Tolumonas auensis DSM 9187: one gene and its partner. Each later gene encodes a partner of the first gene's protein in a complex. Links are inferred from orthologs where the notes say so. Each region holds a gene or a part of one and is shown in the gene's direction. Other genes may lie near its edges.

Region 1 (3,237 bases):
AGACACCCCAGAAAGTACCGGGCACAGCCATTTATCTGTCGCGAACCCAGCAGGGTATTCCGCATGCACTGTTGCATAATCTGAATCACAACCATGTGCTGCATGAACGGATCGTACTGATGACTTTCCGAACTCAGGACGTGCCATATGTGGATCCAGACCAGCATATCGAGATCAAATCATTGTCACCGAATGTATGGCGCATTTCAGCGACCTACGGTTTCCATGAAACACCCGATGTGTATGAGGTGTTCCGCCGTTGTGCAATGAAAGGCATGGCGTTTAACCTGAATACCACCTCGTTCTTCCTGTCACGCGAGACGTTGCTCCCGTCACATCGATCAATCCTGGCACGATTACGAGCCGCATTGTTCATCTGGCTAAGCAAAAACTCGCTGCGTACCAACGACTTTATCCATGTACCGGCCGATCGGGTGGTGGAAATGGGTGTACAGGTCGAAGTATAAGCTCACCTGTTGCACATGAGCCGGGGTTATTCCCCGGCTTTTTTGTCTGTTGGGTCTGCGAACAACAACAGGTATAATCTTTTTTTACTGTATAAAAACCCACCCCTGTTCACACCGGGTGAGGCATTATTTCTGGAGCTGTGATGGATATCTCCCACCTGCTGGATGGTCTGAACGATAAACAACGCGACGTCGTTGCAGCTCCGCTGCAAAACATGCTGGTACTGGCTGGTGCCGGTAGTGGCAAGACCCGGGTGCTGGTTCATCGCATTGCCTGGTTGTTACAGATCGAGCAGGTATCCCCGCACAGCATTCTGGCCGTAACCTTCACCAACAAAGCGGCCGCAGAGATGCGCGGACGTATTGAACGTCTGCTCGGAAACAGTCTCGGTTTTGGCCGCGGCGGCATGTGGATCGGCACCTTTCATGGTTTGGCTCATCGTCTGCTGCGGGCTCATCCGCTGGATGCCAATCTGCCGGAAGATTTTCAGATCATCGACAGCGATGATCAGTTGCGGCTGCTGAAACGCATTCTGCGGAACCTGAATCTGGACGAAAAGCAGTGGGTACCCCGCGCCGTTGCCGGTTATATCAACAGCAAAAAAGACGAAGGCTTACGTCCGCACCATATTGATGTTTATGATCCGGTGGGCCGCACCTACCAGAAAATTTATGCCACCTATCAGGAAACCTGTGATCGTGCCGGTTTAGTCGATTTTGCCGAACTGCTGCTGCGGGCCCATGAGTTATGGCTGCATAAACCCCATCTGCTGGAACACTATCAGCAACGCTTCCGCCATATTCTGGTGGATGAATTTCAGGATACTAACGGCATTCAATACGCCTGGATCCGCATGCTCGCCGGTGACAGCAGCAAGGTGATGATCGTCGGGGATGATGACCAGTCCATCTACGGCTGGCGTGGTGCCCGCGTGGAGAACATCCAGCGTTTCATGCAGGATTTTGACGACGTACAAACCATCCGTCTGGAACAGAATTACCGTTCCACCAGCACCATATTGAAAGCGGCTAACCAGCTTATTGCCAACAACTCAGCCCGGCTGGGTAAAGAACTCTGGACGGATGGTGTCGCTGGCGAATCAATTTCCGTCTATGCCGCCTTCAATGAAATTGATGAAGCCCGCTTTGTAGTCAGTCGCCTGAAAGCCTGGCGCGAACAGGGTAACAGCTTGCTGGACGCCGCCATTTTATACCGGAACAACGCCCAGTCGCGCATTCTGGAAGAGGCGCTGATGCAGGAACAGTTACCGTATCGTATCTACGGTGGTCTGCGCTTCTTCGAACGTCAGGAGATCAAAGATGCCATCGCTTACCTGCGTCTGCTCAGCAATCACAGTGACGATGCCTCCTTTGAACGCGTCGTTAACACCCCAACCCGCGGCATCGGCGATCGGACGCTGGGCCTTATCCGGGAAGCAGCTCGTGACCGGAGCCTGAACCTGTGGCAATCCGCCTGGCAGTTGTGTGAGCAGGGTGTGCTGGCTGGCCGGGCTGCCAATGCGGTGCGTAACTTTCTCGCGCTAATCAATCAGCTGGAAACCGATACGTCAGAATTACCGCTGCATGTGCAGGTCGATCGGGTGATCCGCCAGTCCGGTTTATGGACGCATTACGAAAACGAGAAAGGTGAAAAGGGTCAGTCACGTATCGAAAACCTGGAAGAACTGGTCAACGCCACCCGGTTATTTCGTCCGGCCGAAGAATATCTGGATATGAGCCCGCTGACCGCCTTTCTGGCACATGCCACGCTGGAGTCCGGCGATAAACAGGCGGATGAATTTGACGAAGCGGTACAGCTGATGACACTGCACAGCGCCAAAGGGCTCGAATTCCCGCTGGTCTTTATGGTGGGTGTTGAAGAAGGCATGTTCCCCAGCCAGCAGAGTTCGGAAGAACCGGGACGCCTCGAAGAAGAACGCCGTCTCTGCTATGTCGGCATGACCCGAGCGATGCAGAAGCTCTATCTGACGCATGCGGAAAGCCGCCGTCTGTACGGGAAAGAGAGTTACAACCGCCCCAGCCGCTTTCTGAAAGAGTTGCCCAGTGACTGTCTGGAAGAAATCCGGCTGCGGACACAGGTCGGCTGGAGTAACAGCGCTCAGTCGCAAAGCCGTTTTAGTCAGGAAAAGCTGCAGGACAGTTTCGCCAGTACCGGTTTTAAACTGGGTCAACGGGTGCTGCATCCGACCTTTGGTGAAGGTGTGGTGCTTAACTATGAAGGCGTCGGTGCACAAAGCCGGGTGCAGGTAAACTTTGCCACAGCTGGCAGCAAATGGCTGGTCGTTGCCTATGCCCGTCTGGAAGCTATTTAATGCATCATCCGGTCAGGCCCTTGATGGTCTGGCCGTTCATAACTGAATGAAATAAGTCATCGCTTCCGCAAGCTTATATCACTTTTCCTGCACAAAGGACGCGACTAACTCCATCCGGTTACACTACACTCTGCAGAGTTAACTTTTCATGCAGGGATGTGAATGATGATCGGATTACTGGTGGTACTCGGTGTTCTGTTACTGGCCGTGTTCTGGCTTGTCTCTATTTATAATCAGTTGGTTGCACTCAAAGGCCGCTATCAGAATGCGTTTGCTCAGATCGAAGTGCAGCTGAAACGCCGTTACGATTTAATCCCCAATCTGGTCGAAACCGCCAAAGGCTATTTGCAGCATGAGAGTAAAACGCTGACTGCCGTCACTGAAGCACGCAATGCTGCCTTAGCCGGACTGAAAGCCGCCACGGCAGCACCGGGTAA
Region 2 (3,244 bases), 820 kb from region 1 along the record:
ACCAAGGAAACAGGAAAAAACGGCAGTTCTGGTTCGATTGCTGAATTGATGAACAGTTTCAAACAGGTGTATTTTTATCAACAGCAAGCCAACACCAGTAGTGGCAAGGGCTCGCGTCGTTTACCCACAGAATCTGTGGATAACCCTGTGAGTTGTTTTCTTATATCCTGTGCTAAGCCGCGTGGCTCAAGGCGTACAAAAAACAAGCGTAAATTTATTGCAAAATTAAAATGTAATTAAATCAATGCATTAGTTTTTAAGGGGAAGGGGAGAGATAAGGGGCTATAAATAAAGTCTGAACAAAAATACAGCATTAAAAAATGTGCATTATTTTGGCGCACAGTAGGAAAAAACCGTGGATAAGTGGAAGTTTGCGAAAGGATGTACTAAGAAATCTGGCTCCCTCGACTGGACTCGAACCAGTGACATACGGATTAACAGTCCGCCGTTCTACCGACTGAACTACGAGGGAATGGGCGAGCGATACTACTCAGATGGGGTGGGCTGGTCAAGACATAAATCCGACGCAGATCTCGTTTGATGAAAAAATAGTCTCTGTGGTGACAATATACTCAATACTGCGGGTTAACCGACTTTCGCCGGATGACGAAATAGTGCTACAGCACGGGCTAACATATATTATGAGCCCATGATTTATGGTGTGGTAAAGATATGAGTAAAACCTTTAAGCTGGAAAGTCAGTTCCAGCCAGCGGGCGATCAGCCCGAGGCTATTGCCCGGTTACTGGATGGGATTGATGCTGGTCTGGCTCATCAAACATTGTTAGGGGTGACGGGTTCAGGAAAAACCTTCACCATGGCTAATGTGATCGCGAAACTGAATCGCCCCACCATGATCCTGGCACCCAATAAGACCCTGGCCGCACAGCTTTATGGTGAAATGCGCGAATTCTTCCCGGAAAACGCAGTCGAATATTTTGTTTCTTATTACGACTACTACCAGCCGGAAGCTTATGTTCCCACAACAGATACCTTTATAGAGAAAGACGCTGCGATCAATGAACACATTGAGCAGATGCGTTTGTCTGCCACTAAAGCCTTACTGGAACGACGTGATGTGGTGATCGTTGCTTCGGTCTCCGCTATCTATGGTCTGGGCGATCCGCAGGCTTATCTCAGTATGATGCTGCATCTGCGGCAAGGCGATATTATTAATCAGCGCGATATTCTGCGTCGTCTGGCTGAACTGCAATATACCCGGAATGATGCTGTATTCCAGCGCGCCACATTCCGTGTGCGGGGTGAGGTGATTGATATCTTCCCGGCTGAATCAGACAAACTGGCATTACGGGTCGAGTTGTTTGATGAAGAAATTGAACGGTTGAGTTTGTTTGATCCGCTGACCGGTGCCGTGGAAAAAGTAATCCCCCGATTTACAGTATTTCCGAAAAGTCACTATGTAACGCCCCGGGACACTATTCTTCAGGCCATAGATACCATTAAGGTGGAACTGGCTGAACGGCGTGAACAGCTGTTAAGTGCGAATAAGCTACTGGAAGAACAGCGGCTGACGCAGCGGACATTGTTTGATATTGAGATGATGCAGGAGCTGGGATACTGCTCGGGCATTGAAAACTATTCCCGTTATCTGTCGGGGCGGGCTACCGGCGAACCACCACCAACCTTATTTGACTATCTGCCGGCAGATGGCTTGCTGATTATCGATGAATCTCACGTGACGGTGCCGCAAATCGGTGGCATGTATAAAGGTGATCGTTCCCGCAAAGAGACACTGGTGGAATATGGTTTCCGCTTGCCATCGGCACTGGATAACCGTCCGCTGAAGTTCGACGAGTTTGAAGCTCTGATGCCGCAAACCATTTTTGTCTCGGCAACACCGGCGGCCTATGAATTGGAAAAATCAGGCGGAGATGTTGTACAGCAAGTGGTTCGGCCAACCGGATTGCTGGATCCGGAAATTGAAGTTCGTCCGGTCACGACCCAGGTGGATGATCTGTTGTCAGAAATCCGGCTGCGGGTGAAGCTGAATGAGCGCGTGCTGGTTACGACATTGACCAAGCGCATGTCTGAAGATCTGACTGAATATCTGCATGAGCATGGTGTCAGGGTGCGTTATCTGCATTCTGATATCGATACCGTTGAACGTATGGAGATCATCCGTGATCTGCGTCTGGGCGAGTTTGACGTCCTGGTGGGTATCAACCTCCTGCGCGAAGGTCTGGATATGCCTGAGGTGTCGCTGGTAGCGATTCTGGATGCGGATAAAGAGGGCTTCCTGCGTTCGACCCGTTCTCTGATTCAGACGATTGGTCGTGCCGCCCGTAACCTGAATGGTAAAGCGATCCTGTATGGTGATCGCATCACGAATTCCATGAAAACAGCGATCGATGAAACCCATCGTCGCCGTGCAGTGCAGCAGGCATTTAACCTCGAGCACGGTATTACACCGAAAGGGTTAAATAAAAAGGTCGTGGATGTCATGCAGCTCGGCGGCGTGAGCAGTAAAACGCAGGGGAAAAACGCCAAAAAAGTGGCCGAACCCGGCGCACATTATCAGTGGCTGCATCCGAAAGAGCTGGCAAAAGAGATCAAGCGTTTGGAAAATCAGATGTTTGAACATGCGCGGAATCTGGAATTTGAGCAGGCGGCAACCTTGCGTGATCAGATCCATGAACTGCAGCAACAATTGACGATGGGCTAACGGAAACCACCGCAGCAATGCGGTGGTGACGTCAGATCAGGCGCGGCTGAGGAATTCGTGACGTGTAGCAGCGCTGCTTTTGAATACACCACCCAGAGCGGTGGTGGTGGTTTGACTTGATGCATCCATAACCCCCCGCGATTTAACGCAGTAGTGGGTTGCGGTCACGGTAATAGCGACATTATCGGTACCTAACAGGACCTGCAACGCAACCAGGATCTGTTGTGTCAGCCGTTCCTGCACCTGAGGGCGTTTCGCGAAGAAGTTTACAATCCGGTTGATTTTGGATAATCCGATAATTTTATCTTTCGGAATATAAGCCACCGTCGCTTTTCCATCGATAGTAACGAAATGGTGTTCGCAGGTACTGGTTAAACCAATATCCTGCACTTTTATCATCTCATCAGTACCCATCTTGTTTTCAATCAGGGTAATTTTCGGGAATGAACCGTAATCAAGTCCGGAAAATATCTCATCCACATACATCTTGGCGATCCGATGCGGTGTTTCTGCAAGGCTGTCGTCAGCCAGGTCAAGACCAAGCAGTGTCATAATTGATGTC

The links.
Region 2: the proteins of uvrD (region 1) and uvrB are in contact, whole or in part, in a crystal structure (PDB 7EGT), measured with the Thermus thermophilus proteins. The link is inferred for Tolumonas auensis DSM 9187 from one-to-one orthologs. Residues at the interface, in WP_096412145.1 of Thermus thermophilus: His654, Arg656, Phe657, Gln666, Asp668, Glu669, Lys680, Arg681, Leu682, Ser683, Lys685, Tyr686, Ala687; in WP_096411307.1 of Thermus thermophilus: Glu23, Leu25, Arg26, Asp27, Gly28, Glu29, Arg30, Phe31, Arg55, Glu326, Asp327, Phe328, Glu379, Ser382, Gln383, His398, Gly400, Arg401.

The regions. Positions count from the first base shown.
Region 1 is NC_012691.1:392,146-395,382, reverse strand. The notes cover bases 297-3,205. They hold uvrD (DNA helicase II), read left to right. Parts: upstream 297-610; coding sequence 611-2,800; downstream 2,801-3,205. Other genes in these bases: TOLA_RS01840 (LemA family protein), read left to right, coding at 2,963-3,205; kup (low affinity potassium transporter Kup), read left to right, coding at 297-467. Outside these bases: more of kup, read left to right, coding at 1-296; more of TOLA_RS01840, read left to right, coding at 3,206-3,237. UniProt on the Escherichia coli protein: A helicase with DNA-dependent ATPase activity. Unwinds DNA duplexes with 3'-5' polarity. Translocates on single-stranded DNA with 3'-5' polarity. Initiates unwinding more efficiently from a nicked substrate than double-stranded DNA.
Region 2 is NC_012691.1:1,215,880-1,219,123, forward strand. The notes cover bases 262-3,177. They hold uvrB (excinuclease ABC subunit UvrB), read left to right. Parts: upstream 262-672; coding sequence 673-2,682; downstream 2,683-3,177. Other genes in these bases: folE (GTP cyclohydrolase I FolE), read right to left, coding at 2,719-3,177. Outside these bases: more of folE, read right to left, coding at 3,178-3,244. UniProt on the Escherichia coli protein: The UvrABC repair system catalyzes the recognition and processing of DNA lesions. A damage recognition complex composed of 2 UvrA and 2 UvrB subunits scans DNA for abnormalities.